Regions from separate parts of the Actinomadura miaoliensis genome, predicted to be linked through region 1. Evidence: riboswitches for the same ligand, from Rfam matches in the RefSeq annotation. Region 1 holds a riboswitch; each other region holds the start of a gene.
The links. A riboswitch is a leader RNA that binds a small molecule or an ion and turns the genes downstream of it on or off. The one in region 1 is predicted to bind cyclic di-AMP.
Positions count from the first base shown of each region.

Region 1 (6,453 bases):
GCGACCAGTACAACCACTGGTGGCTGAAGACCGACCTCGACGAGGTCTACGCCGGAAAGAACGGCCGGGGCGCCTACGTTTCCGCCTATTACCTGAAGCGGTGGGGCAATGACGAGGCCAGGGACAACAACGGCACCGTGATACCCAACTGCTGACCACCGGCGCCCGGAGAGGACGCGCGGAGAGGACGCGCAGAGAAGACGCGCGGAGTAGACGCGCGGAGTAGACGCGCGGAGAACGCAGGAGAAAGCGCCCGGCTCGTCCCCCGTCGAGCCGGGCGCTTTCGGCTCGGTCACCCGAAGACGCCGCCGAGTCCGTCGCGGAGCAGGGTGAAGGCGTGCCGGGCGGCGGCGACGGCGGCGGGGTGCCGCTCGTCGGCCGACGTCCCGGCCACCAGGTGGGCGTTGTTGTCGTTCGCCAGGACGCGCTGGACGGCGGTGATCTGCGACGCCGCCAGCCGCGCGGTGAACGCGCCGTCCGGCCCGTCACCGGCCGCCGCACCGGCAGCCTCCGCCAGGGCCTCGGCGAGCGCCGCCTCGCTGCGCGCGTGATACCGCAGCAGCCCGGTCGCCAGCGCGGGCGTGTCGCGGATCATCCGGTAGAGGGCGAGCGTCTCGGGACGGTCGCACAGCCCGGTCACCGGGTCCCTGCGGTCGAGCCCGTCGAGGAAGTGGTCGCGCAGCGCGGCCAGCGGAGGCACCTCGGGCGGGCGCCCGCGGACGACCTGGGCGTGCTCGCTCTCGTGGTCGGCGACGCGCTCCAGGACCAGGTCCTCCTTGCTGGGGAAGTACGCGAACAGCGCACGCCGCGAGACCTCCGCCACCTCGGCGATCTGCGCCAGCGACACCGGCTCGTAGCCGTGCGCCAGGAACAGCCCGATGGCGGTGTCGGCGATCTTCTTGCGGGTGCGCCGCTTCTTGCGCTCGCGCAGCCCGACGGTCCCGTCGTCCACCCCGCGAGCGTAGCAGCGACGGACTCCGGTGCAAACTTGCACCCAACTTCGCTTTGTGTCAGTGTCGGCGGCGCCGAGCGAAGGAGGAGGCACGCATGATCGAGGCGCAGTCCGGCGGTCGCGGCGACACGCCGCTGGTGTTCGTCCACGGCGGGTCGGCGTCGTGGCGGATGGGGAAGGACTTCCTGGACGCGCTGCCCGGCCGCGTCCGGTGGTGGGCCGTCGACCTGCCCGGTCACGGGGCGTCGCCGTGGACGCCCGGACGCTACGACCTGCGCGGCGTCGGCGCGGCGCTCGCCGAATGGGCGGCCGGGCACCTGGACCGTCCGGCGTGGTGGTACGGCCACTCCTACGGCGGGCAGGCCGCGCTCGCGGCGGCGGGCGTGCGCCCGGACGCGTTCGCCGGGCTGGTCATCGGGGACGCGCCGCTGGCGCCCGCCCGGATGTACCGGCTGCTCGACCGCATGTCCGGCACCCTGCGGCGCTGGCAGGGGTGGTGCGGCCGTCCGGAGGAGGAACTGGTGCGGCTGCTCGGCGCCGAGGACGCCGGCGGCGGCCGCACGCGCGCCGAGGTCCTCGGCGCCGCCCATCCCTACCTGGTCGGCCAGGCCGCCGCCCTGCACCGGCACGACCCGGCGTTCATCGAGGCGCTGCTCACCGAGTCCCAGCAGGTGTACGGACACCTCGGCCACGCGGGCGAGTGGATCGCCGGAGTGCCGGGGCCGGTGCTGCTGCTGCGGGCCGACCCTGCCGTCATGTCGCTGTCAAGCGCCGAGGACGAGGCACTGGTCCGGTCGGCCGCACGACACCCCGCCGTCACCACCGTCAGCGGTGTCGGCCACGGCCTTCACCAGTTCGCCCCCGCCGAGGTGGCCGCGACGATCAGCGCCCTCATCCCGTGAACGCACGGGTTCCCCCCGACACCGCTCCAGTCGCGAGATGGCGACCCCTCCGGCGCCGCCCCCGTCGCACCGACCTCGGCCCGGGGCCCAGCACGCCGGCTGGGAGCAACCGGCCGGTCTCAGGCGGATCGGAGGGCCGCGGCGACGTCCTTGCGCAGGCGCGGCAGCGTCGGGGCGAACTCGTAACCGCAGCAGTCGGTGTCGTTGAACTTCATGTGCGGGACGATCGCCTTCTTCGGGTCGAGGTCGTACTGGCCGCACAGCCAGGCGAGCAGCTCGGTGAGCGAGTCCAGCAGGCGGCGGGGCGGCATGACCGAGTTGTAGGTGCCCTCGCATTCGATGCCGACGGTGTAGCCGTTGGCTCCGGCGACGTGCGTGCCGATCACCATCCGGCCCCTGCGGGCGGCGGCAAGACTGCCCTTGCGGCCCTCCATGATGTGACCGCCCCGGCTGATGGTGAAGTGCTGGCCGGTGTCACCCCATCCCTGTCCCATGTGCGCGCCCTGGATCGAACGCGCGATCCGGTAGCCCTGCCGCAGCGAGTAGTCGGTGACGTTGGGGGTGAACGTGTGGTGCACCACGATGTACTCGGGCGCGCGGGACAGCACGGTCGCCCGCCGGTAGGGCGTGCGCGCTCCCCAGTCGTCGGTCGAGTGGATCAGCGGGGCGCCGCCACCCGACCTACGCGATCTTCGGGACGGCCGGGACTCGCCGTCCCGGGCGGCCTGCGTCCGCTCGGTGTCGTCGGTGGTGTTCGCCGCGTTCGCCACCTCGTGTTCGGCCGACGGGCCCAGCGCCGCGGCGACGCCGAGGGCCGCGCTCCCCAGCAGGACTCCACCCCCCAGCAGCACCGAGCGACGCGGCATCTCGGCGGGCCAGGGGTCGGTGCGACGGTGCTTGCCGTTCGGATTCATGGGGGAGTTTTCCTTCCAGGGAACTGGTCTGACGGAATGCGGGCAGCGGAAAAAGAGCAGGCGGCGAGGAACGAGCGGGAAAAGGAGATGAGGCTGCGCCGGGAACGTCGAGCCGCGCAGAAAACGGCTCTGACCGCCAATGGCGAGGAAGTGTCGGTGACCCGGTGCCGGCGGCGGAGACGCCGCCGCGAGGGGCGCGGGCGCGCAGCGCGGACGAGGAGAACGCGCGGGCGTGCGAGCTAGGGCGGAACCGCCCCGTCTATCAGGGCGTTCGCGTCTTCATGAGGTGGCTGCGCCGTCGGACGGGGGTGGCGGGCCTGCCGAGCCGCGGGGGCTCCTTCATGTCCTCTCCTCTCCTTGACTGCCGACCGGGTTAGCTGACGGGTTCGGACCAAGGAGCGGCCCTACCGCGACTGCGCCGCGGATTCACCCCGAAGAACTGATGGGTCCCCGGTTCCCAGACGTCCAGCGCCATGGGATTAGGCGTTCCGCCGGACGGTTCCCGTCGCGGTGAGCCGGACGGCGGAGTACCACGGACCATAGGAGATGAGGCAAAGAGCTCGCAAACCGCCAAAGGTAAAATCCGAAAAACGATCTTTCGTCGCCGCGCCGGAGCCGCCGACCACTCCGATCACAGGAATCACACGGGGAGCAGACATGGCGAGAAATCACTGAGGAAGCGTCTGAAGGGCGGCGGTTTCCACTGTGGACAGGCGCCCCCGCCATGACGTAGATCCAGAATTGTGACCTACGACACCACGCCCCCAGCCGCCGGCACGCCCAGCCGCCGCGTCTTCCTGTCCGTCTCCGCGGCGGCCGCCGCGGCCACCGCGGGAGTCACCCTCGACGGCCGTCCCGCCGAGGCGGACTCCGGACGCCCGAACGGCCCCGGCAGGCCCGTCACCGCCCAGCACCCCGACGCCGAGCTGCGCGCCCTGCTGCGCGAGATCGACCACCGCCGCATCGAGGCGACGGTGCGCAGGCTCGTCGGGTTCGGCACCCGGCACACGCTCTCGTCCCAGGACGACCCCGCACGCGGCATCGGCGCCGCCCGGGACTGGATCTTCGCCGAGATGAAAAAGCACGCCGCGGCGTCCGGCGGCCGGATGACCGTCGAGCTGCAGTCCTACGTGCAGGAACCGGCCAGCCGGATCCCCGTCGCCACCCGCATCACCAACGTCGTCGCCACCCTGCGCGGCAGCACCTCCCCGGACCGCGTGTACGTGGTGTCCGGGCACTACGACTCCCGTGTCAGCGACGTCATGAACGCCACCGCCGACGCGCCCGGCGCCGACGACGACGCCTCCGGCGTGGCCGTCGTCATGGAACTCGCCCGTGTCATGGCCACCCGCCGTCCCAGGGCCACGATCGTCTTCGCCGCCGTCGCGGGGGAGGAGCAGGGGCTGTACGGCGCGCGCCACATGGCCACGCGGTACAAGGCCGCCGGGACGGACGTGCAGGCCATGTTCACCAACGACATCGTCGGCAGCAGCACCGCCGACGACGGCACCCGCGACCCGCGCACCGTCCGGCTGTTCGCCGAGGGGGTGCCCACCGCGGAGACGCCCGCCGAGGCGAACATCCGCCGCTCGGTCGGCGGCGAGAACGACTCGCCCTCCCGCCAGCTCGCCCGTTTCGTGACCAGCGTCGCCGAGAACGACGCCACCGGCATGAACGTCCGGGTCATCTACCGCCGCGACCGCTACCTGCGCGGCGGCGACCACATCCCCTTCCTCGAACAGGGCTATCCCGCCGCCCGCTTCACCGAGCCCCACGAGAACTTCGACCACCAGCACCAGGACGTGCGCGTCGAGGACGGCAGGCAGTACGGCGACCTGCCCGAGTTCTGCGACTTCCCGTACATCGCCCGTGTCGCCCGGGTCAACGCCGCCGCCCTCTGGTCGCTGGCCCAGGCGCCCGGCACGCCGAAGAACGCCAGGATCCGCACCGACCGGCTCACCAACGACACCGACCTGGTCTGGACCCGCGGCACCGAACCCGACCTGGCCGGATACGAGATCGTCTGGCGCGAGACCACCAGCCCCGACTGGACCCACGTCATCCCGGTCGGCGACGTCACCGAGGTGCGCGTCGACCTGTCCAAGGACAACGTGTTCTTCGGCGTGCGCGCCGTCGGCAGGGCCGGCCACCGCAGCCCCGTCAGCTTCCCCCTGCCCTCCTGACCCCGTGACCGGGGAGGGGCACTTCCGGTGCCCTCCACCCGGTCACGGGCGGGGGATGTTGCGCAGGTTCGAACGGGCGAGCTGGATCATGCGGCCGACGCCGCCGGTGAGGACGAGCTTGCTGGTGGTCGTGGCGAAGCCCGCCAGCTGCCGCCCGGTGATGCGGGGCGGCAGCGACAGCGCGTTGGGATCGGTGACCAGGTCGACCAGCGCCGGGCCGTCGTGGTCCAGCGTCTCGCGGAGGGCGTCGCGCACGTCCTTGGGGTCCTCGACGCGCACGCCGTGGGCCCCGGCCGCGCGGGCGATCGCCGCGTAGTCGGTGGGGGGATAGGTCGTGCCGTGCGGCGGGAAGCCCGCGACCATCATCTCCAGGTCCACCATGCCGAGCGAGGAGTTGTCGAACAGCACCACCTTCACCGGCAGGTCGTACTGCGTCAGCGTCAGGAAGTCGCCCATCAGCATGGAGAACCCGCCGTCGCCGGACAGCGAGATCACCTGCCGGTCCCGGTGGGTCAGCTGCGCGCCGATCGCCTGCGGCATCGCGTTGGCCATCGACCCGTGGTTGAACGACCCGATCACCCGGCGCCGCCCGTTCGGCGACAGGTAACGCGCCGCCCAGACGTTGCACATCCCGGTGTCCACGGTGAAGATCGCGTCGTCGGCGGCCTCCTCGTCCAGGACCGCCGCGACGTACTCGGGATGGATCGGCCGGTGCCGTTCCACGTCGCGTGTGTACGCCGCGACCGCGCCCTCCAGCGCCTCGGCGTGCCTGCCGAGCATCCGGTCGAGGAACCGGCGGTCGGTCTTCTCCCGCACCCGCGGGATCAGCGCCCGCAGGGTCTCCCGGACGTCGCCCCAGACCGCCAGGTCCAGCGTGCAGCGGCGACCCAGGTGCTCGGGCCGGATGTCGACCTGGACGATGCGCACGTCGTCCGGCAGGAACGCGGTGTAGGGGAAGTCGGTCCCCAGCAGGATGAGCAGGTCGGCCTGGTGCATCGCGTCGTAGGCGGCGCCGTAGCCCAGCAGCCCGGACATGCCGACGTCGAACGGGTTGTCGTACTGGATCCACTCCTTGCCGCGCAGCGCGTGCCCCACCGGCGCCTTGACGCGGTCGGCGAACGCCATCACCTCGTCGTGGGCGCCGGCGGTCCCGCTGCCGCAGAACAGCGTGACCGCCTCCGCCTCGTCCACCAACCGGACCAGCGCGTCGATCTCGGCGTCGGCGGGCCGCACCGCCGGACGCCGCACGACCAGCGCCGACTCGCCCGCCTGCGGCGGCGCGTCCCGTCCGGCGGTGTCGCCCGACATGCTCACCACGGCCACGCCGGACAGGCCCACCGCGTGCTGGACGGCGGTCTGCAGGATCCGCGGCATCTGCGCCGGATCGGAGATCAGCTCCGAGTAGTGGCTGCACTCGGCGAACAGCCGGTCCGGGTGGGTCTCCTGGAAGTAGGCGGTGCCGATCTCGGCGCTGGGGATGTGCGCGGCCAGCGCCAGCACCG
Region 1 is NZ_BAAAZG010000006.1:277,530-283,982, forward strand. It holds gene ABD811_RS08535 (M23 family metallopeptidase) at 1-155, shown strand, start outside; gene ABD811_RS08540 (TetR/AcrR family transcriptional regulator) at 293-952, opposite strand; gene ABD811_RS08545 (alpha/beta fold hydrolase) at 1,048-1,854, shown strand; gene ABD811_RS08550 (peptidoglycan recognition protein family protein) at 1,974-2,768, opposite strand; cyclic di-AMP (ydaO/yuaA leader) riboswitch at 3,115-3,264, opposite strand; gene ABD811_RS08555 (M20/M25/M40 family metallo-hydrolase) at 3,512-4,951, shown strand; gene ABD811_RS08560 (pyruvate dehydrogenase) at 4,994-6,453, opposite strand, start outside.

Region 2 (6,453 bases), on a different contig from region 1:
ATCATGTCGATGGGCGCCCGGCCGGTCGCGGTCATGGACTCGCTGCGGTTCGGGCCCGCCGACGCCCCCGACACCCAGCGGGTGCTGCCCGGCGTGGTGGCCGGGATCGGCGGCTACGGCAACTCCCTCGGCCTGCCCAACATCGGCGGCGAGACCGTCTTCGACCCCTGCTACGCGCAGAACCCCCTCGTCAACGCCCTGTGCGTGGGCGTGATGAAGCACGAGGACATCAAGCGGGCCGTCGCGCCCGGCCCGGGCAACCGGGTGATCCTGTTCGGCGCGGGCACCGGGCCCGACGGCATCGGCGGCGCCTCGGTGCTGGCCTCGGCCACCTTCGACGAGGAGTCGCAGACCAAGCGGCCCAGCGTGCAGGTCGGCGACCCGTTCATGGAGAAGCTGCTGATCGAGTGCTGCCAGGAGCTGTTCCGCGAGGACCTGGTGGTCGGCATCCAGGACCTCGGCGCGGCCGGGGTGTCGTGCGCCACCACCGAGCTGGCGGCCGCGGGCACCGGCGGCATGCACGTCGAGCTGGACTCCGTCCCACTGCGCGACGCGACCCTGCGCCCTGAGGAGATCCTCATGAGCGAGTCGCAGGAGCGCATGATGGCGGTGGTCGAGCCCGCCAAGGTCGACCGGTTCCTGGAGATCTGCGCCAAGTGGGAGATCCCCGCCACCGTGATCGGCGCGGTCACCGACACCGGCCGGCTGGTGATGACCTGGCGCGGCGAGAAGATCGTCGACATTCCGCCGGGCACCGCCGCCGACGAGGGCCCGGTCTACCAGCGGCCGTACGAGCCCCCGGCGGACCTGGCCGCGCTGCAGTCCGACACCCCGGGACGGCTGACCCGCCCGTCCACCGCCGACGAGCTGCGCCGCACCGTGCTGTGGCTGGCCGGGTCGCCGAACCTGGCGAGCAAGACGTGGGTGACCTCGCAGTACGACCGGTACGTGCTGGGCAACACCGTCCTGGCCATGCCCGAGGACGCCGGCGTGCTGCGGGTGGACGACGAGTCGGGCCTGGGCATCGCCCTGTCGCTGGACGGCAACGGCCGCTACACCCGCCTCGACCCGTACTCGGGCGCGCAGCTGGCCCTGTCGGAGGCGTACCGCAACGTCGCCGCCACCGGCGCCCGCCCGCTCGCGGTCACCAACTGCCTGAACTTCGGCTCCCCCGAGGACCCGGGCGTGATGTGGCAGTTCGCCCGCGCCGTCGAGGGGCTGGCGGACGCCTGCCGCTACCTGGGCACCCCGGTCACCGGCGGCAACGTCAGCTTCTACAACCAGACCGGCACCACGCCGATCAACCCGACGCCGGTCGTGGGCGTGCTGGGCGTGCACGACGACGTGCGGCGCCGCGTCGGCATCGCGTTCAGCAGCGAGGGCGCCACGCTGGCGCTGCTGGGCCAGACCCGCGAGGAGTTCGGCGGCTCGGAGTGGGCGCACGTCGTCTACGGGCACCTGGGCGGTCTGCCGCCCAAGGTCGACCTGCCCGCCGAGGTCGCGCTGGCCTCGGTGCTGGTCGCGGCGGCCCGCGAGGGCCTGCTGTCGGCGGCGCACGACCTGTCCGACGGCGGCCTGTCGCAGGCCCTGGTGGAGTCGTGCCTGCGCGGCGGCCTGGGCGCCCAGATCACGCTGCCCGGCGACCCGTTCGTGTCGCTGTTCAGCGAGTCGGTGGCCCGCGCCGTGGTGGCCGTCCGTCCGGGCTCCGAGGGCCGCCTGGCGGCGCTGTGCGAGGCCGCCGGGGTCCCGGTCACCCAGCTCGGCGTCACGGGCGGCGATTCGCTCCACATCTCCGCGCGGGGGGCCGACGGGCAGCCGCAGGAGCTGTTCTCCATCCCGCTCGCCGAACTGCGCGAGACGCACGAGCACATCGTCCCCAGCTACGCCAACGACTGACCGCACCACCCGAGAAGGCCGCCGGCCCGCCGCGAAGCGGACGGCGGCCTTCGCCGTCCCTCCGGATGTCCCGGATTCGCCTGTGCCCGGGACGTCCGCCCTGCCCCGCTCTGAGACCATCGGGTATGGCCGACGACGAAGACCCGATCCCGATCGGGCAGGCTCTGGCGGGCCTGGAGATTCACGGGCTGCCCGAGAAATGGACGGCCCTGGACGCGATCGTCCTGGTGAAGTGCCTCGACTCGCACGGAGAGCCGTCCTGGGCGTTCCGCAGGACCAAGGGCATCAGCGACGAGGAGATGCTCGGCGCCCTGATAGTCCGAGCCGACCTGGCCCGCCGGGACATCCTCGACCTGTTCGACGAAGACGACGACTGACGGCACCGCCCGCGCCTCCAACGCCGCTTCCTATGGGGCGGATGCCGTGCCGGACGTGATCGGTCGCGGGGGCCGCGATACGGGGCCGCCCGTTGGCGGGTTGGGCGGTTACCTTGCTCCGGGGTGGAGCAGGGTCTCGGCGATCTGCTGAACGCGGGCCCGCGTGATCCCCGAGCGCTGCTCGACCGCCAACGGGTGGTCGGTGGGTTCCAGCTCGATGGATGGGCGTTCGCCGACCGGGCGGGTGTGCAGGTTGGTCCTGAGATTGATCGTCGTGGTGGAGTAGAGCGTCAGTTCCGTGGACAGCCAGCCGAAGTAGGCGGGCTCGCCCTCCCTGCCCGGGGTGTCCCAGAGCTTGAGGGCGCGGGTGAAGTTGTCCTGGCTGAGCGACACCCAGACGCCCCAGCTGAAGATCTCGCCGCTGTCGACCACGGGGATCTCGATCAGCCCGTGGACGAAGAACGCCTGACCTTTGATCACACAGATGTCGGAGGTCAGCTCGCTGGCGGGGTCGGCCGCGAACTCCGGGGCCCAGTAGTCCGGGGCCGGTGCGGCGAAGGCCATCGGCAGTTCGTCGTGGTGCCGTCCGCAGTGCGAACAGTGGAACCCCATGTGAGCGGACAGGCCGGGCTCCCCTAGAAGACCGAGATGTGGACGTGGTCGTAGTGGTTGGCGGTGACGCCGCCGCGGTTCTCCATGGTGCGCCAGCCGGGGCTGCGCATGTCGTAGATGCGCTGCCGCCAGATCACGTACTTGATGCCCAGGCGGTTGGCGTTGGCGACGGCGTACTCGGCCGTGCGGTCGCCGAGGGACTTGCCGCTCGCCGACGGCATCGTGCCGCCGGTGCTGACCATGAAGTCGCAGGCGCGCCCGGTGGCGTGGTCCTGCGGGTCGCCGGTCATCCGCACGCAGCCGATGATCGGGAACGGGCCGAACTCGATGTCGATGGTGTTCTTGACCTTCAGCATGCGGGGGGTGACCCCGCCCATCCCGGAGCTGGGGGACTCGGGCTTGAACTTCTTGATCATCGCCTGCACCTTGCGCTTCTGCGAGCGCAGTTCCGCGATGTCCTTCTCCAGCTCGTCGACCTTCTTCTGGTACTCCTCGCGCGCCTTCTTCTGCTCGGTCACCAGCTGCTCGATCTGGCGCACCTTGGCGGCCTGGTTGGACGCCACGTGGCTGGCCAGGCTGGCGTTGTTGAGCACGTTGTCGGGGTCGTCGCTGGCCAGCACCGCCACGGCCGGGTCGGTGGTGCCCGTCATGTACTGGGAGGCGGCCATCTGCGCCACCAGGGTGCGCGCGCCGTCGAGGTCCCGCTGGAGCAGGCGCTGCTTCTGCTGGGCCTTCTGGATGCCGTACTGGGCGTCCTTGAGCTTGGCCAGGTCGCCGCCGTACGCCTTGTCGAGCTGGGCGATCTGCTTGTTCAGCTTGCTCATCCGGCCGGTGTCACCCGGGTCCGCCTGGGCGGGCGCCGTGCCCGCCGACGTCACCAAGACGGCCACCGCGGCGACGGCGAGAGCCAAGGCGGGGCGCCGCGTCCGCGCGGCATGACGGGGGCGGGTGGAGCTCGGGCTCTCCACGTCGTCTCCTCTCCTGTGACGCCTACCGGGTTAGCTGACGGGTTCGGGCCGGGAGTCCGCCCTATCGCGGCGGGGCCGCGAATTCACCCCGGTGCCGACGTGACCTGGCTGGCCGCCCGGCGTTTGGGTCCCCGGTTCCCGTGCCGTAGTACGGCCGCGGGATTCGGCTGGCTCGGCCAGCCTGCCGATCGGTTTGCGATCATGCCCACCCCAGTGGGCGAAGGCTACTGTAAGGAACCGGTCGGTTCTTGGCCAAGATTAGACCCAAGGGAAACCTGGGATGGCCGGGACTGCGAGACAAGACGGACCGCCGCCACGCAGCGTAGCGCGTCGGCGGCACGCGCAGCGGGACCCCTGCCCCGGCGGGCAGGGGTCCCAAGCCGCGGTACTGCGACGGTCAAGCGGTGCCCTTGTAGAGCAGCCGGTTGGGCGTGCCGCTCGGGATGCGCTTGAGGCGGCTCTTGGTGGAGTTGTCGTTCAGCCACTTCTGCACGGTCGGGAACGTGGCGCCGCGGTGCGACTGCAGGTACAGCGCCGCCGCCCCGGCGACGTGCGGGGACGCCATCGACGTGCCGGACAGCGACGCCGTCCCGCCGCCGGGCCACGTCGACTTGATGCCGTAGCCGGGCGCGAAGATGTCCACGCAGGACCCGTAGTTGGAGAAGGTGGCGCGGTTGTCGTAGATGGTGGTCGCGCCGACCGCCTGCACCCAGCCGGCGCTGGCCGGGGAGGTGTTGCAGGCGTTCTGGTTCTCGTTGCCCGCCGCGACGGCGACGAAGACGCCCGACTTGGACAGGTTCGTCATGGCCGTGTTGAGCGCGGTGGACTTGGGGCCGCCGAGGGACAGGTTGGCGACCGCGGGCTTGACGGCGTTCTTCCGCGTCCAGTCGACGGCGGCGATGACGTCGGACAGCTCGCCGAAGCCCTCGCAGTCCAGCACGCGCAGCGACCGCAGGTTGACCTTCTTGGCCACCCCGTAGGTCTTGGACCCGATCGTGCCGGCCACGTGCGTGCCGTGCCCGTTGCAGTCCCAGCCGTCGGAGAAGGCCGGGGCCTTCCAGACCGACTTGGCGCGGCCCTCGAACTGCGGGTGCGACCAGGCGATCCCGGTGTCGATGACGTAGGCGTTCACGCCGCTGCCGGTGTTCTTGTAGTAATAGGACTTCGACAGCGGCAGCTTGCGCTGGTCGATGCGGTCCAGGCCCCACGCGGGGGACTTCTGCGTGGTGCTGGCCCGGTAGATCTGGTCCTGCTCGATCGCGACGACGTTGCGGTTGCGGCGCAGCTTGTCCAGCTGCGCGGTGCTGAGCTTGGCGGCGAAGCCGTTGAGCGCGCCCCCGAACCGCTGGACCGACCCCGCGTTCACCTGGTCGGCGGCGGTCGCCGCCGAGGTGCCGTCCTTGAGCGTGACGATGTACTTGCCCGGAACGGGGGTGCCCTGCGCGGCCGTGACCTGAACCCGGACGGGATCGGGGACGGCGGCCAGGGAGAGCGGCGCGGCGACGACGACCAGACCGGCCGTGACCGCACCGGTGACGAGAAATCTTCGTGGGGGGACAGGGCGCACCGGGTCTCCTTTGCCTGCGACGCGCCCGTGGCCCCCGTGGCCAAGATCGGGGCGCGTCGACAAGCCGGTACTTTATTGGAGAACGGCCTGTAATTCACCGAAAAAACCGGTAATTAGGCTGAAACTGGTCAGCCGGTGCGCACGGCGATTTTCCTGCTCTCACCCCCGGGCGAGACGGGCGTGATAGGTCGCCTTACCGCTCGGGCTCGTCCACACGTACTGCAACGTGCCGTCCTGCTGCCGGGTGATCTGCACGTTTCCGCTGGTGCACGGCTTGGCGATGGTCAGCGCCATGCGCAGCGTCCGGTTGGTGCCCTGCGTCAGCGTCAGCGTCCCCGAGCAGCGTTCCCGCGGGTAGAAGGCGCGGGCGGACGTCGCCCCGGCCTCGAAGTTCACCTCGATCGGGAACTGCGCTCCGCGCGACGCGTTGATCGCCGTTCCCCGCCAGGCGCCCGCGAACGCCGGCGGAATCGCGGTGACCGGACGGTCATCGGCGGCGCGGGCCGCCGGATCGGCCCGCTGCGGGTCCTCGGCCGAGTCGCCGCGGAACTGCGGCCACAGCACCAGCGCGATGATCGCGATACCCACCAGCACGCCGATGACCAGCGACAGCGCCACGCCCAGCACATGGTTGCTCGGACGCGGCAGCGACCGCCCTCCCGGCAGCCTGGGCAGGCGCGAGGCCAGTGACGGACGCTCCGGCTCGGGCTCCAGCCGCAGGATCGCCGTTGGGTTGTGCTTCGCGTCGTGCTGGTCGTCGTCCTGCGGCCCCAGGCCGGGGATCAAGTGCGGCGTGGGCGCGGTCATGTCCGTCGCCGTGTCCTCGACGGACGACGGCGCCGGGATGGCGGCCAGGGGCGGCAGCGCCTGCGTCGCGTCCCCGCCGAAGTCGTCCCGCACCGGCACGTGCACGGCGGCACCCCCAACGGCACCGAACCCCGCCGGCACCGCCTCAGGCGCCACAGGAGGCGGCGGCTGCACGGCCGCGGGAGGCGGCGGCTGCACGGCCGCGGGAGGCGGCGGCTGCACGGCC
Region 2 is NZ_BAAAZG010000009.1:23,144-29,596, forward strand. It holds gene purL (phosphoribosylformylglycinamidine synthase subunit PurL) at 1-1,896, shown strand, start outside; gene ABD811_RS09720 (hypothetical protein) at 2,022-2,273, shown strand; gene ABD811_RS09725 (DUF2199 domain-containing protein) at 2,382-2,885, opposite strand; gene ABD811_RS09730 (coiled-coil domain-containing protein) at 2,909-3,853, opposite strand; cyclic di-AMP (ydaO/yuaA leader) riboswitch at 3,857-4,032, opposite strand; gene ABD811_RS09735 (S8 family peptidase) at 4,251-5,420, opposite strand; gene ABD811_RS09740 (serine/threonine-protein kinase) at 5,580-6,453, opposite strand, start outside.
Region 2: it holds a riboswitch for cyclic di-AMP, as region 1 does, so the genes downstream of both, ABD811_RS09730 (coiled-coil domain-containing protein) here and ABD811_RS08550 (peptidoglycan recognition protein family protein) in region 1, are expected to answer to the same signal.

Region 3 (6,453 bases), on a different contig from region 1:
TGCTGGCGACCGTAGAGGACGCCACCGACAGTGCCGGGGCCGCTAGTGTGGACATCGCCGGAACGCACCGTGTGGCCGCTGTGCCCTCGGGGGGCGGGCGCGAACCGGCCGAACCCTTGCCGGGGGGGGACGACCCCCCAGCCCCCCGGGGTGGCAAGGGGGTCGGGGGATCACGCGTTCGCGCTGGTTAAGGTGCATGACGCCCGGGAACAGACAGCGCACCGGGGGTCATTTCGGCCTGGGAGGAGCAGGACCATCGACAGCGGCCCGGATCCGGACGAGCGGCTCGCCCGTCCCCTCCCCGAGGCGGTCCGGCAGCACGTCGTCGAGGCCGCCGCGGAACTGATCGGCGCCCTCCCGCCCGACGAGGTGCCCGTTCCGCTGCGCCCGTTCGCCCGTTTCGAGCGGCGCAAGCGCGCCAAGTTCGCCGCGCAGCACATCGCGGCGCTGCTGGAGAAGGACGAGGCGTTCCGGCGCCGCGTCGCCGAGCCGCTGCGCGCCGGGCAGGCCGAGCTGGCCGAGGCGCTGGAGGCGGGGCAGGTGCCGCCCGCCGCCGACCCGGTGCGGGTGGCGGCGCTGGCGTACCTGCTGCGGCCGGACGGCTGGACGCGGCAGGTGGAGGCGGCGCGCGAGGACCTGGAGCGGTCGGCCACCGCCTCGGAGGAGGCCGCCGCCGAGCGCCGCGTCGCGGCCCTGCGCGAGGAGCTGGCGGCCGTGCGCGCGACGCGTTCGGCCGAGGCGGACAAGCTGCGGGCCGAACTGCGCGAGGCCAAGGCCGAGATCGCCGATCTGCGGCGCAAGCTGCACGAGGCGCGCGCGAAGGCGCGCACGGTGCGCGAGCACGCCGAGGCGACGGTGGCCGCGGCCGAGCGGCGGCTGGCGGCGGCGCTGGAGTCGGCGGCGGCCGACTCCAAGGAGCTGCGGCGGCTGCGCGCCCGGCTGGGGCAGGCCGAGGCGAACGCCGAGGCGGCCCGCCGCGCCGCGCGGGAGGGCCGCAACATCGACGACGTGCGGCTGCGCATGCTGCTGGACGCGCTGGTGGACGCCGCGCAGGGGGTGCGGCGGGAGCTGGCGCTGCCGTCCACGATCGGCCGCCCGGCCGACGCGGTCGGCGGGGTGGCGCCGGACCGGCAGGCGCTGCGGGCGCTGCCCGGCCGGTCGCTGTCGGACGACGACCCGCAGCTGCTGGACCGGCTGCTGACGCTGCCGCAGGTGCATCTGGTCGTGGACGGCTACAACGTCACCAAGACCGGCTACGGGGAGCTGCCGCTGTCGGACCAGCGGATCCGGCTGCTGTCGGGGCTGGGCGGCCTGGCGGCGCAGACCCGCGCCGAGGTGACGTGCGTGTTCGACGGCGCCGACCTGGACGCCCCGGTGGCGATCAACCCGCCGCGCGGGGTGCGGGTGCTGTTCAGCCGTCCCGGGCAGACCGCCGACGAGCTGATCGGCGAGCTGGTGCGGGCCGAGCCGTCGGGCCGGGCGATCGTGGTGGTGTCGTCCGACCGGGAGGTGGCCGACGCGGCCCGCCGCGCGGGGGCCCGTCCCGCTCCGTCGACCCTGCTGCTGCGCCGTCTGGGCCGCTCCTGAGCGCTCGGCGATCATGCCGTGACACAGCGTGGCCATGTGCCAAACAAGCAGTGCAAGTAGTGACGAATCGGTTGTGACTGGTGTGACCCCTCGCTAGTGTCGTCCGCTGATGTCATGGACGAGAGGGGCATAACCGACCGTGACCAGTCATTTGACCGGGGCTCCCGCGGCGGACTCGCGAGGCCCACGGAGTCTCTTCGGGGGGCACCTCGCCCCCCGGCGCCTGGTGGCGACCGCCTGCCTCACCCTGGCGGCGTCCCTGACGGTGCCCATGGCGGCGGCGAATGCCGAGCCGACGCCGAGCGCGGCCGACGCCCGCAAGAAGCTGACCAAGCTCAACGAGCAGGTCGAGCAGCTGGTCGAGAAGTACAACCAGGTCGGCGAGGACCTGAAGATCGCCAAGCGCAAGCTGCAGGCGACCAAGAGGGCCGGCGCGGACGAGCAGAAGACCTTCAACGAGCTGCGCCGCAAGATCGCCGAGATGGCGGCCACCGCGTACAAGAACGGTGACACCGGCGACGTCGTCGGGTTCGCCGGCGCGGAGGACCCGCAGAAGATCCTCGACCAGTCCGCGGTGATCTCGCACCTGTCGCGCAACCGCAGTTCGGAGCTGGACCAGTTCCTGGCCTCCACGCAGCGGCTGCGCCGGGAGCAGGCGCAGGCCCAGGCGGCCTACGACGAGGTCGCCAAGAAGGCCAAGGAGCTGCGGGAGAAGAAGGCCGAGGTCGACAAGTCGATCGCGGCGCAGAAGAAGCTGCTGCGCAGGCTCGGCGAGCGCGACGACAAGCCCGGCGCGGGCGGCGGGGCCACCTACAACGGCCCGGCCAGCGGGTCGGCGCGCACGGCGATCAACTTCGCCTACGCGCAGCTCGGCAAGCCGTACGTGTACGGCGCCGAGGGGCCGAACGGCTACGACTGCTCGGGGCTGACCATGCGCGCCTGGGGTGCGGCCGGGGTGAACCTGCCGCGCGTCACCAACAGCCAGTACGCCGCGACCCGCCGCGTGTCGTTCGACGCGCTGCAGCCCGGCGACCTGGTGTTCTTCAACAGCCTCGGGCACGTGGGGCTGTACATCGGCGGCGGCAAGATGATCCACGCGCCGCGCACCGGCAAGAACGTGGAGATCGTCTCGATCACCTCGGGCTACTACCGGACGAACTTCTACGGCGCCGGACGGGTCTGACGGCCCGCGCTCCCCTCGCCCCCGCCCCGTTTTCGCGACTACGGTCCAGGTCAGATGCGCTCTGACCTGGACCGTAGATCTTTTTGTCGGGTATTTGCCTATCCGTCGCTCTTTGGTACTTTGTGATCGCTTGCGACGCCCGCCAGGCGCCGTACCAGCGGCGACGTCTCCCAGGCGTCGCCCCCGCGGCACCCGCCAGGTGCCGCGCCCCGCAGCGGCACACCGTGCCGCGTCATCCCCGCGGCATCCGCCAGATGCCGTCCCCCGCTCGCCGGTCCCAGGCCGCACGTGCGCACGCCTCGGTGTGCATGGCGCCGTGAGCGCGTCACGGAGGCCCATCGGGCCCGGCCGGACGGATCCCGCACCCGGGACCGTCCTTCAGCAAGTCCAGCCGAACAAGTTCATCGCCGCTTGGCCGCCGAGTCCGCCCCGAACACGCGGGGTGGAGCCGGGGACCCACCGAGCCGGCCGTCGCGGACCCGTCCGTACGGGCCGTCGCCGGCTCCGGGGTGAATCGGCGCCCATGTCTCGCACCCGGAGTAGTCGGGACATGTGCGCCGTAGGTCGACTTCCACGACCGAACCCGTCAGCTAACCCGGTAGGCGTCTGGAAGGAGTGAGCGCCACCTGAGAACTCTTTCTGAGAACACGGACCGCCAGCCCGGTATTCCGGCGGTCTCCATCTTCCGGGGTCCATGACGGACCGAACCACAGTCTCTGCCGCGGCGTGGCCGCCCCCTGACGGGCGGCCACGCCGTTCTGTCTTTCCATCCCGGTCACGCCGCATGGGCGGCACCGCTCCCCGCATAGGATCGCGCGCATGATGGACGACGACGGTCGCCCCGAGACGGACGGGACACCGGCCCGCCGGGTCTCGCGCCGCGCGGCCGTCATCGCGACCGTGGTCGCCCTGGCGGGATGCCTGCTGACGGGCCTCGGCCTGACCGCCGCCGGGTCCGACTCGCCCGCCCGCACCACGGCCTCCGCGACGCCCACCGCCGTGCCCGACGCGCGCGCGGTCGCGGCCGTCCTGGCCAACCGGACGCGCGCCGTACGCGAACGCGACCGCACCGCCTTCATGGCCACGGTCGCCACCGCCCCGGCCCCGTACCGCGACGCCCAGGGCCGCCTGTTCGACAACCTGCTCCGGCTTCCGCTGGCGTCGTGGAGCGAGACGCTCGACCGCGTCGAACCCGGCTCCGCCGTGGCCCGCGTGCGGCTGAGCTACCGTCTGCGCGGCTTCGACGACGCATCCGTCGTCCGCATCCGCTACCTGACGTTCGCGCCGCGTGCGGGCTTCTGGACGGTCGTGGGCGACGGCTCCGCGCGCGGCCTGGCCGACGACGGCGACGTCTTCGACGGCGGCCCGCTCACCGTGGTGCGGGGCCGCCACACCCTCGTGGTGGGCGACGGGCCGCGCCTGGAAGAGATCGCCCGCCGCCTGGACGCGGCCGTGCCCGTCGTCGCCGGCGTGACCGGCGACGGCCGGCGGCCGCGCACCGTCGCGCTCGTGCCCGCCGAAGCCCGGCTGGCCGCCGCGCTGGCCGGGCCGTCGCAGAACCTCGACCAGATCGCCGCCGTCGCCACCGTGGCGCCCACCGCCGAGGGCCCCGGCGCCGACCGCGTGGTCGTCTCCCCCACCGCGTTCGCCCGCCTCAACGAGCTGGGCCGCGACGTCGTGCTGACGCACGAGCTGACCCACGTGGCCACCGGCGGCGCACGCGACGGCCGCACCCCGCTGTGGCTGATCGAGGGCCTGGCCGACTACGTCGGCTACCTGCGGGCAGACGTCGGCGTCCGGTCGGCGGCCCGCGAGCTGCGCGCCGAGGTCGCCGCCGGGCGGCTGCCCGCCCGGCTCCCCGGCCGCGCCGACTTCGACGGCTCCTCGCCGCGGCTGTCGCAGGCGTACCAGGGGGCGTGGCTGGCGTGCCGGATGATCGCTGAGCGGTACGGTGAGGCCACGCTGGTCCGGCTCTACCGGGCCGCGGGCCGCATGCCGGAGGACACCGCGCTGCGCGGGACACTGGGCGTCGGCCCGAACCGTTTCACCGCGCTGTGGCGCGACTATCTGCGCGAGGAGCTGGGCTGACGAGACGGGCGGCAGGGCCGGGTGACGACACCGGGCCGACGGCACCGGGCCGGCGACGAGACGAGCCGGACGGCGGGACGGCGTGTGCGGAGGCGAGGCAGTGAGCGGCGAGCGCGGCGAGAACACGGCGGACGCTCCGGTGAGCGCCGCCCGGGCGAGCAACCCACCGCCCCAGCCGGAGCAGGCCCCACGGGGGCGTGCCAGGCCACGGGTGGCGGCGGCGGTCGCGTCGGTGGTGCTGTTCGCGGCCGTGGGCGTCGTGCTGGCGGTCACCACGCCGTGGAACCCGCTGCCCGGACGCGTCCCCGGCGGGCACGTCGCCCCCGACCCGGCCCTCGACTTCACCCCCGCCCAGATCGAACGGTCGCGGGCGTTCGACGCGGCCCTGGCCCCGCCCGCGTACGCGGGGCTGCTCATCGGCCTGGCCCTCGTGCTCGTCCTGGGGCTGACGCCCCTGGGGGCGCGGTTCGTGGGCTGGGCGACGGCCCGGGTGCGGTGGTGGCCGCTGCGCGTGGCCGTGGCGGCGCTGCTGCTCACCGCGGTCGTGCGGGTGGCGGGGCTGCCCTTCGACGCGTGGAGCGAGTCGGTGCTGCGCCGCTACGGGCTGTCCACCCAGTCGTGGGCGTCGTGGCTGACCGACCAGCTCAAGTCCTTGGGCATCACCTGGGTGATCTGGACGGTGGCGCTGGCACTGCTGTACGTGCTGGTGCGGCGCCTCCCCCGCTGGTGGTGGGCCGGGGCCGCGGCGGGCGGGTTCCTCCTGGTCGTCGCCGCGTCGTTCGCCTACCCGGTGGCGGTCGAGCCGCTGTTCAACCGGTTCCACTCGCTGCCCGCCGGCCCGCTGCGCAGCGAACTGCTGGCGATGGCCGAGCGCGACGGAGTCCCGGTGACGGACGTGCTGGTCGCCGACGCGTCACGGCGCACCACCGCGCTCAACGCCTACGTCTCCGGGTTCGGGTCCACGCGGCGCATCGTCGTCTACGACACCCTGCTGAAGAACACCCCGCCCGAGCGGGTCGAGTCGATCGTGGCGCACGAGCTGGGGCACGCCAAGAACGACGACGTGCTCCACGGCACGCTCATCGGCGCGCTGGCCGTCTCCGGGGGGATCTGCCTGCTCTACGTGCTGCTGACCTCGCCCCGGCTGCAAAGACGCGCGGGCGTCGACGGCGGCGGCGTGGGGGCCGCCCGTTCGGCCGCGCTCGTGCTGGCCCTGGTGACGGTGGCCACCCAGGTGGGCGCCCCCGTGCAGAACCTCATCAGCAGGCACATCGAGGCCCGCGCCGACGCGCACTCCCTCGACCTGACCCGCGACCCGGTCACGTTCGTGTCGATGCAGCACGAACTGTCGGTGCGCAACATCTCCGACCTGCGTCCCGACCCGGTGGAGTACGTGCTGTGGCGGACGCACCCCGCCGGCCCTCAGCGCATCGCCATGGCCCGCGACTGGGCGCGCATGCACGGCGTGCCTGAGCCGCCCCCGCTCAATCGCCGCTAGCTCCCCCGTCGCCGTTGGGCGTGCCCTGGGACGAGCGCGGACCGGCCTGGCTGGGCGCCTGCACGGCGCTCCGCGCGGAGGTGCTGCCGTTCGGCCC
Region 3 is NZ_BAAAZG010000051.1:15,750-22,202, reverse strand. It holds gene ABD811_RS32060 (DEDD exonuclease domain-containing protein) at 1-1, opposite strand, end outside; gene ABD811_RS32055 (NYN domain-containing protein) at 193-1,587, shown strand; gene ABD811_RS32050 (C40 family peptidase) at 1,859-2,770, shown strand; cyclic di-AMP (ydaO/yuaA leader) riboswitch at 3,177-3,390, shown strand; gene ABD811_RS32045 (hypothetical protein) at 3,590-4,858, shown strand; gene ABD811_RS32040 (M48 family metallopeptidase) at 4,959-6,356, shown strand; gene ABD811_RS32035 (L,D-transpeptidase) at 6,343-6,453, opposite strand, start outside.
Region 3: it holds a riboswitch for cyclic di-AMP, as region 1 does, so the genes downstream of both, ABD811_RS32045 (hypothetical protein) here and ABD811_RS08550 (peptidoglycan recognition protein family protein) in region 1, are expected to answer to the same signal.